2 regions of the Bradyrhizobium sp. F1.13.3 genome follow, and region 1 is predicted to be linked to the other one. Evidence: predicted binding sites of a transcription regulator. Region 1 holds the regulator's gene; the other holds the start of a gene.

Region 1 (4,993 bases):
ATGGGGAAGATCAGCGATGAGGACTATTTCGCCTCATTGCGAGCCTCGCTCGGAATCGGCATTTCGGACGCGCAGTTCCTGGAAGGCTGGAACGCGATTTTCGCCGGCGAAATGCCTGACATCGCCGAGCTGCTGCCGCGGGCAGCGAAGCAGATGCCGCTCTACGCTTTCTCCAATACCAACCGGCCGCACGTGGACCATTTCTCAAGGGAATATGCCGACCTCCTCGGCCATTTCCGCGAGCTCTATTTGTCGTCCAGCATCGGCTTGCGCAAACCGGATGCGGAGGCCTTCGACCACGTCGTTGCAGCGATCGGCGTACCCGCCGGGCGCATCGTGTTCTTCGACGATCTTGCCGAAAACATCGAGGGAGCGCGGGCGCGCGGCTTGACGGCCGTGCATGTGACTTCGCCGCGTGACGTCGGGAACGCATTGAAGGCATTGGGCATTTGACGAGGAGCCCTTGTCGCGAAACCCACGGCGGCACGGCCCGACGGGACCAATTTTGAAGGAATTGAGGAACCCGATCACTTTGTGCATTTTTGTACAGAGTTCCGGGAACGGAATACCGCCTTCCGGACTCTTAGAGTCCGTTGGGACTTCTACGGACGGATGCATCATCGTGCTGGGCAAAACCTACCTCACCAAGCAAGCCTCTCTTCTTCTTGAATTCGCCAGGACAACTTCAGATTCGGACCTTTCCGCCAAGCTTGTGAGCAAGGCCGCCGACCTGAAATCCCAAGCCGATCCGCTACCCGACAAGGATCAAGGACCCAAGGCGCCCGACGTAACTCCCGGGCAGGCAGGGAGCTGATCGATACAGGCCGGGGGGCGCACGTCGTTCTCGTCTTACCATGACCACTATCCTGCCGATCTGTAACCTCCTTCGGATCATGGCGCGACGCGCTTGATCCCGGCTTCCGGAACAACATGAAGCGGCGGGAATGACTGCGCCCGTTCAGCCGTTTTTGCCTCCGCGCCCGCGCTCGGCTAGAAGACTTGCGGAACATTCGCCCGAACGTGCCGAGCAGGAGTTTTCGCCGTGGCCTTGATGCCGGTTTCTGACGCGCTTGCCGCAGTGCTGGCGGGTGCAGAGCCGCTGCCGGAAGACATGATTTCCCTCGACGAGGCCTACCATCGCGTGCTCGCGCGTGACGTCGCGGCGCGACGTACGCAGCCGCCGCAGGCGATGTCCGCGATGGACGGCTACGCGGTGCGCGCGGCCGATGCCGCGACGATCGATTCGGAGCTCACCGTCATCGGCGAAGTCGCGGCAGGCCGACCGTTCGCGGGGACGGTCGGCGCCGGCGAGGCCGTGCGGATCTTCACCGGCGGCGTCGTTCCCGGTGGCGCGGACGCCGTCGTGATCCAGGAGGACACGGTCGCCGCCGGCAAGCGTATCACGATCAAGGAAGCCGCGATCGCCGGACGGCACATCCGTCCCGCCGGCGTCGATTTCCGCGAGGGCGACGTGCTCCTGCGCAAGGGAAGCCGTCTCACCGAGCGCGACCTCGCGCTCGCCGCCGGGATGAACCATCCGCACCTTGCCGTTTTCAGGCGTCCGAAGGTCGCGATTCTCGCCACCGGCGACGAGCTGGTGATGCCGGGCACCACGCCCGGTCACGGCCAGATCGTCTATTCCAACGGCTACGCCCTGCACGCACTCGCCCGCAGGGAGGGCGCCGAGACCATCGACCTCGGTATTGCCGCCGACACGCTGGAGGCCACCACCGCCGGCATCCGCCGCGCCCGCGAGAGCGGCGCCGACATCCTGATCACGACCGGCGGCGCATCGGTCGGCGACCACGATCTGGTCCAGCAGGCACTGAGGGACGAAGGCATCGCGATGGCGTTCTGGAAAATCGCGATGCGGCCAGGCAAGCCGATGATGCACGGTCGGCTCGGCACAATGGGTGTGATCGGCCTGCCGGGCAATCCCGTGTCGTCCTACGTGTGCGCTTTCCTGTTCCTGGTGCCTCTGATTCGCGCCCTGTCTGGCCGTTCTGTGATTCACCATCGCCGTGAAAGCGCCGTGCTCGGCCGCGACGTCGGCGCCAACGACCAGCGCGAGGACTATCTGCGCGCGCATCTGGAGGAGCGTGACGACGGCACACGCGTCGTTCTTCCCGTCAACCATCAGGATTCTTCGCTGCTTGCGAATCTCGCTGCAGCACAGGTACTTCTCGTGCGCGCTCCGTTTGCGCCGAAGGCCGAAGCCGGCACGGCTTGCGAAGTATTGCGGCTCCCCGTCTGAGCGCCTCGGCAACGCGCGTTCCGCGAACTTTGCTCTGTTCACGGTAAATTAAGCAGTTGCGGAACATGTATCGAACATATAGTGTCCGTTCATGATTTGTTTCGAGCATGTAGCGGCATATAGCCGAATTCAGCGTCTCGGAATCGGACGACATCAACCGGGGGACTTTGGTCGAGATGTTAACGCGCAAACAATACGAGCTTCTGCGGTTCATCAGTGAACGTCTGAAGGAAAGTGGCGTGCCGCCTTCCTTCGACGAGATGAAGGATGCGCTCGACCTGCGCTCGAAGTCGGGCATCCATCGCCTGATCACGGCGCTCGAGGAGCGTGGCTTCATCCGACGCCTGCCCAACCGCGCCCGTGCGATTGAAGTCATTAAGCTGCCGGAGCTCCAGGCAGCCGCAGGCAGCCGGCGCGGCTTCACGCCGAGCGTCATCGAGGGCAATCTCGGCAAGGTGCGTGCGAGCTCCAGCCTGCCGGCTGACGAGGGCGAGCGTCCCGTTGCGGTGCCGGTGATGGGCCGCATCGCGGCCGGCACGCCGATCGAGGCGTTGCAGACCCGCAGCCATACCATCAGCGTACCGCCTGACATGCTCGGCTCGGGCGAGCATTACGCGCTCGAAGTGCGCGGCGATTCCATGGTCGAGGCCGGCATTCTTGACGGCGACATGGCACTGATCCAGCGCAACGAGAGCGCCGATACCGGCGACATCGTGGTGGCGCTGATCGACGACGAGGAAGCGACGCTGAAGCGCTTCCGCCGTCGCGGTGCATCGATCGCGCTCGAGCCCGCCAACGCGGCCTATGAGGTCCGCATCCTGCCGCCCAACCGGGTGAAGATTCAGGGCAAGCTGATCGGGCTTTACCGGAAGTACTGATACCGGAAGTGCTTCATACCGGAAGTGCTTGGCGCCTCGCGCGCTTCCACCGGCATCGCCGGTCAGAGATTGGAGCGGATCATCGTCCGCTCCGGCTGGATAGTCGTTCTGGTTCTGCACAGACTATCCGGCCCCTCCTCCGGGGCTGGCTCCTCACGACGCCAACGAAACAGCACGGCTTCAAACAGCACCGCTTCGCGGCTCAAGTGTTCGAGGAAACACCGGCCAGCGATCAAGTTCGACCGCTGCAGCCAAGCCGGCAATATTCGCGCATGCGCCTCCCGAATGCATCGCAACGGGCTTTGTTCCTATTGAATTCGGGAAAGATAATGTGATCGCGGCTTGCAGAAGCCAGCCGCAGATTTGCCCATAACCAAGCAGAGCGTTCGTGCTTCCACTCTGATAGAGGCCTGCGCCTCGATAAGAGACGCGGGTAGCTATCCCAGCATGAGGAGCACCCGATGTGTGACTACAGCCTGCATGCCGTCGCGTCGCGCCCCGCCGAAGTCGGCGAGACGATCGTCACGACAAGCTTCCGCGGCACCTCGACGCGCGGCTTCGCCTCCGCAGCCGATCCGTCTGTTGCCGTCTGCCTGCTGCCAGGAACGGAGCTCGCCTTCGCCGACGACGTCCGCTACGACAATCGCTGGATCTGGACACGCACGATCAATTCCCGCGTGGGTAAGTTCGGCAAGATGGATCCGCACATTCCCGACCGCCATCATGACGCGATCGAATTCCCCGACGGTAAATATGTGCTGGTGACGCAGCTCGTCGAAGGCCAGCGCGCGACCGTGCTGCAGCTGCCGGTAACTCAGTCGGTCGCCGAGCGCGAGCACAAGGTGCAGATTATCGCCGACCGGCAGCCGACCGTCACGCACCTGCCGATCGGCTGACACAGCCGCCTCCGGCTACGAGGTCGGGGGTCAGGATTGAATTGCCATCGCCGGCCGCGGCCGGCGAGATGGTGTGGCTTGCGTCCGCGAAATCCAATCGGATGGACCAAGCAGTTGCACCTCTCCGCCGCACGAAGTTTGAGCCGCCCTGCCTGAAGTTTGAACGTCCGCTTCGCAGCCAAATGACCGATGCTGTCAGGGCTTGAGACGGCGGACACGCTCGATGAAAACCTTCCTTCGCGTCGTTGAACTCTGGGTGCCCGATCGGACGCGCATGCGGCTGGAGTTTGGTGGCGGCCTCTACGACGAAGGGCTGTCCGCGTTCAAGGCCGTCAGCGAAGAGCTGCACTTCGGGTATGACGAGGGACTTCCGGGCAAGGCTTGGGCCGCGGGCCACCCCGTGATCCTCACCAAATTCGCCAACTCCTATTTCAAACGGACCGATCAGGCGCTCGCGGCCGGCCTCACCTGCGGCGTCGCGGTGCCGGTGTTTGCGGGTGAATTCCTGCAAGCCGTCATGGTGCTATTCTGCGGCGACGACGAAGCGCATGTCGGGGCGATCGAGCTTTGGCACAACGACCCAGATGCCTCCCACGAGATGGGGCTCGTCGATGGCTATTATGGCACCGCCGACATGTTCGAATTCAACTCCCGCCACACTAAATTTCCTCGCGGCTTTGGCCTGCCTGGCCGCACCTGGAAGGCGGGGCTGCCGCTGATCATCAAGGACCTGCACGACGCCAGGAGTTTTCTGCGCTGGGAGGACGCAGCCAAGGTCGGGATCAATTGCGGCGTCGGCGTGCCCTATCGGACCGGCACGGACCAGACCTGGGTCCTGACATTCCTCTCCGCGCAGGCCACGCCGATTGCGCGACGCTTCGAGATCTGGATCCCGAACGAGACCCACTCGGCACTGGTGTTCCGCGCCGGCGATTGCAGCGCGCAGACCGACCTTGCCGCGCTCT
Region 2 (4,993 bases), on a different contig from region 1:
CGCGCCGGTCCGGCAAGCGCGCAATAGGCGTCGTTGGCGAAGGTGATGCGGCCGCTTGTGTCGCGCAGCACGATCAGATCGCCCTGCTGTTCGAACAGGCTGCGAGCGCGTTCTTCCGCTTCCTTCAGCTCCCAATTGCGGTCGATCAGCGTTTCGTTGTGGGCGGCCAGCGCACGCATGCGCTTGTTGACGAAGCGCAGGCGCATGCTGAGTGTGGCGAGGCCGAGGCAGGCGAGCGCGAACAGGAAGCTGACGCCGATCGCAAACGCATTGGGATCGTAGCCGGAAGTCTCGGACCGGCTGCCGGAGACAAACCCATAGGCGCCGCCGAAGGTCGCCGAGAAGATCATGAAGGAGCGGATCGCGAAGGCGCTTCTGGGGTACTGTCGCCTGAAGCGGCGCATGCGCACCTTGATCCGGAACGTCCGATCCATCGCCACCGACCCGACTCTTTTCTTAAAACGCTGTGCTCGCTGTAAACGACGATGTGCCGCCGACCTTGCGAACAGTTTGATGCCCTGCGACCGCCTCCAAACAGGGTTGACGAGGCGTTAACGGCTCAAGGTGAGGCAGCTCAAAGCGAAGCGGCCTGGAGATGGCGGTGGCCGCCGCGGGCGCCGACGATCAGCGCCGCCGCCTCGCGCTGCGAGAACGTCTTCGAGCGTACATAGATGCGGTAATCCGCCGGCCCCTCGGTGGAGAGATAGACCACCTGACCGCCGTCGACCGGCTGCGCGGCAATCGAGATCAGGCGAGTCGAGGGGTTGGCCTGGCAGGATTCCGATTCCGAACCGGGGCCGTCGTCAACGACGGCGAAGTCGGCAGCGTCCGCGTCCTCCGTGATCTGAACCCGCACCGTGGCGCGCGCGGGATCATCGGTGAAGGCGACATGCATGCCGGCGGTCCAGAACAGCGACGTCAGCTCGACCGAGGTGTCGCCGAGGGCGATGCAGGGATGTGAGACCGATCCGATCTCACTGCGCGCGAACACCGCGGCCGCCAAAAGGGGAACAACCGAGGCCAGGATCTTGAAACGCAACATGACACGCTACTCGCCGGGCCCTGGGGAAACTCGTGGCGGGAACTGATGGGCCTTATGGTTTGCAGAGCGTAAAGGAAACTCGTTACCGCCGGGTTGATGCGCGGGATGATCACGCCAGCTGGCGCACATCCTCCGCGAGTGCGCGGTAGGACAGCGCCTCGGCGAGATGCAGCCGACCGATCTTGTCGGCGCCGTCGAGATCGGCGAGCGTGCGCGCCACCCGCAGCACGCGGTGATAGCCGCGCGCCGACAGCCGCATGGTCTCGGCGGCGTCGCGCAGCAGCTTCTGGCCTTGCGCATCCGGCTTGGCGATCTCCTCCAGCACCGAGGCCGGCGCTTCTGCATTGGTGCGAACCTTGGGCAGGCCGGCATCCGCGTAGCGCGCGAGCTGGATGTCGCGCGCGGCGGCCACGCGCGCGGCGACTTCGGCCGAGCCCTCTGCCGGCGGCGGCAGGATCAAATCGGCAGCGGTCACCGCGGGAACCTCGATGCGCAAATCGATACGGTCCATCAGCGGCCCCGAGATGCGAGCCTGGTAGTCGCCGGTGCAGCGGTCGATGCGGCCGCGCTTGCAGGCATAGCCGGGCTCGAACGCATTGCCGCAGCGGCACGGATTCATCGCCGCGACCAGCATGAAGCGTGCCGGATAGGTGACGCGGTGATTGGCGCGCGACACCGAGACCTCGCCGTTCTCCAGCGGCTGACGCAAGGAATCCAGCACGCGCGGATCGAATTCGGGGAGCTCGTCGAGGAACAGCACGCCCTGATGCGCAAGCGAGATCTCGCCGGGCCGTGCGCGCATGCCGCCGCCGGTGAGCGCGGCCATGCTGGCGGAATGATGCGGCGATCGGAACGGCCGCCGCGCCGTCAGCGCGCCGCCCTCGATCTCGCCGGCAACAGAGGCGATCATCGAGACCTCGAGCAACTCGCCCGGGGACAGCGGTGGCAGGATCGAGGGCAGGCGCGCCGCCAGCATCGATTTGCCGGCGCCCGGCGCGCCGATCATGAGCAGGTGATGGCCGCCGGCGGCCGCGATCTCCAGCGCCCGCTTGGCGCTCTCCTGGCCCTTGATGTCGCGCAGGTCGAGCGGCGAGCTTGCTGCTTCATGCACCTTCGGCACCGGCCGCGACAGCACCTGCGTTCCCTTGAAATGGTTGGCGATCTGGATCAGTGAACTTGCGGCGATGATCTGGATGTCCGGGCTCGCCCACGCCGCTTCCGAGCCGCAAGCCGCCGGGCAGATCAGCCCCTCCTCGCGCACATTGGCGCCGATCGCGGCGGGAAGGACCCCGGCCACCGGCGCAATCGATCCGTCGAGGCCAAGCTCACCCAGAACGGTGAAGCCGGTCAGCGCATCCGGGGGGATCGCGCCGATCGCTCCCATCAGCCCGAGCGCGATCGGCAGGTCATAATGGCTGCCCTCCTTGGGCAGATCGGCGGGCGCGAGATTGACGGTGATCCGCCGCGCCGGCAGCGCCAGCCCCGAGGCGATCAGCGCCGAGCGGACCCGCTCGCGCGCTTCCGACACCGCCTTGTCCGGGAGACCGACGATCGCGAAGGCCGGCAGACCCGGCGCGACCTGCACCTGCACGTCGACCGCGCGGGCCTCGATCCCCTCAAAGGCGACGGTAGAAACCCGCTGAACCATGCCCGAACCAGCCTGCCCTTTTGCGCAATTCGGGGTAGCAGAGCGCACCCCTCATGGCAAGAACAATACGGGAACGTGCCGAGGGGGGCCGCAAGGCCCTAACCCATCGTAAACACGACGAAGACACTACGCCTCGAATGCAAACTGCTCTGCTCAGCACATTCCAACGAATGTCCGCTACTCCTAGGGCTGCGGGATGGGCCGTGGTCTAACGGGTGAACAATTCAAATGCTTGCAAATCGCCGGAGAAGCGAACGAAGGATGTGCACGCGGCTCGCCAAGATTCATTTTGGCGCGGGTTCGCTGCCGCGGGACTGCACGATCACGGATATTTCGGATGGCGGCGTGAAAGTCGTCGCGGAATTTCTGGAAGTGCCGCCGCAATTCACCATCATCTTCGCGCCCGACTATTCCCGCCAGTGCCGCCTGCGCTGGCGCATCGGCTGCGAGTTCGGCGCTGAATTCACCGACTGAGCTATCGGAAGCGGCCCGCCTTAACGGGACTTTAGCGTTAATCGGTAAGCATCTCTGATCAGTCGCCGAGTGATCAGAGTATGTCCAAGCGTTCGTCCGTCGCCTCTCCTCCGGCGAGATATCTGTTTTCCGCGCTTCTGATCCTGGCCCTCGGCGGCTGTCAGACCACCGGCATCGAGGACGTCACCGGCGCGCTCGGCGGAAAGTCGGAAACGGCTGGCAGGGCCGAGGCCAAGCCGGAAGCAAGGCCGGACATGGATGCGCTGCGCGAGCGCTATCGCGCCCAGCCTGGCGATCCCAACGTCGCACTCGAATACGGCAAGGCGTTGCGCCAGACCGGCCAGCGCGCGCAGGCGCTCGCGGTGCTGGAGCAGGCCGTGCTCGCCCATTCCACCAACAAGGCGCTGCTCGCCGGCTATGGCCGCGCGCTTGCCGACAGCGGCAGTTTCCAGCAGGCGTTCGACGTCCTCGGCCGCGCGCATTCGCCCGAGGATCCCGACTGGCATATCCTGTCGGCGCAGGGCGCCGCGCTGGATCAGCTCGGTCGCAACGAGGAGGCGCAGCAATACTACGCCGCCGCGCTGAGGATCGTGCCGGACGAGCCGTCGGTGCTGTCCAATCTCGGACTGTCGTACATGCTGCAGAACAATCTGCCGCGGGCAGAGGAAACGATGCGCCGGGCGCACGAGCGCAATCCCACCGATTCCCGCGTGCGCGCCAATCTCGCGCTCGTGCTGGGACTGCAAGGAAAGCAGGCCGAGGCCGAAACCATGGTGAAGGCGGACCTGCCGCCGGATCAAGCGGCGGCAAAGGTCACGGCGCTGCGGCAGTTGCTGGTGAAGAAGCAGCAGCGGGCCGAGAAGTAACCCGCCCGCGCGCGTGTCAGGATGTCTTGGTCAGAACGCCTCGATCAGGATCCTTGGTCAGGACGCCTTGCGATGCGGGGCTGACCCGCGCCCCGACCTGCCCTTCAGCCTCTTCAGCAGCGGCCCGAGCAGCGAACGCTTCGGCTTCTTCACCTCGCCGCGCCCGGCGAGGCGGTTCGCCATGTTCTGGAACAGCTCGGTGGTGCGGTGGCTCTTGGAGACCTCCGCGATCATCTGGCCGTTGTTGGCCGCGGTCGAGAACAGCTTCGAATCGAACGGGATCACCGCGATCGGCTGGCTCTCCATGGTCTTGGCGAATGCCTTGACCTCGATCTCCGCCCGCTTGGGCATGCCGACCTGGTTAATGCAGTAGAGCGGTGGCCGGTCGTTCGGCCGCGCCGCCTTCAACACGTTCAGCATGTTCTTGGTGTTGCGCAGGTTCGCAAGATCGGGCTCGGCCACGATCACGATGTCGTCCGCGTTGACCAGCGCACGCCGCGTCCAGCCCGACCATTGGTGGGGAACGTCGAGCACGATGCAGGGCGTGGTCATGCGCAGCGTGTCGAACACCGCGTCGAAGGCCTCCGCGCCGAAATCGTAGACGCGGTCAAGGGTGGCGGGCGCAGCAAGGAGGCTGAGACGCTCGGTGCATTTGGAGAGCAGGCGCTCCATCAGGGCCGTGTCCGGCCGATCCTGCGACAGCACCGCATTGGCGATGCCCTGCGCCGGGTCCTGGTTGTAGTCGAGACCCGCGGTGCCGAAGGCGAGGTCGAGATCGATCACGACGGAATCGAGCGCGAGGTCGCGGGCGATGGTCCATGCCACATTGTGCGCGACAGTGGAGGCGCCGACACCGCCCTTGGCGCCGACCACGGCGATGACGCGGCCAGTGATGATGGTTTCGGATGCCGAGAACAGGCTGCAGATCGAGCGGACGACGTCGAGCGTTTCGACCGGTCCCAC

The links. Region 1 encodes LexA, which represses DNA repair genes until DNA is damaged. Its sites were predicted from a motif close to TGTTCNNNNTGTGTTCNG; they were not measured.
Region 2: a site for LexA is predicted at 2,749-2,766, ahead of ABIB66_RS08390 (YifB family Mg chelatase-like AAA ATPase). Genes of this name have one in related genera too.

Annotation. Positions count from the first base shown of each region.
Region 1 covers NZ_JBEPRI010000007.1:155,473-160,465, forward strand. Annotated here, with positions in the region: gene ABIB66_RS20415 (HAD family hydrolase) at 1-453, shown strand, start outside; gene ABIB66_RS20420 (hypothetical protein) at 623-814, shown strand; gene ABIB66_RS20425 (molybdopterin molybdotransferase MoeA) at 1,043-2,254, shown strand; gene lexA (transcriptional repressor LexA) at 2,431-3,132, shown strand; gene ABIB66_RS20435 (hypothetical protein) at 3,594-4,028, shown strand; gene ABIB66_RS20440 (GAF domain-containing protein) at 4,252-4,993, shown strand, end outside.
Region 2 covers NZ_JBEPRI010000002.1:764,985-769,977, reverse strand. Annotated here, with positions in the region: gene ABIB66_RS08400 (ATP-binding protein) at 1-434, opposite strand, end outside; gene ABIB66_RS08395 (hypothetical protein) at 575-1,042, opposite strand; gene ABIB66_RS08390 (YifB family Mg chelatase-like AAA ATPase) at 1,152-2,690, opposite strand; gene ABIB66_RS08385 (PilZ domain-containing protein) at 2,919-3,164, shown strand; gene ABIB66_RS08380 (tetratricopeptide repeat protein) at 3,245-4,030, shown strand; gene ABIB66_RS08375 (CpaE/TadZ family protein) at 4,088-4,993, opposite strand, start outside.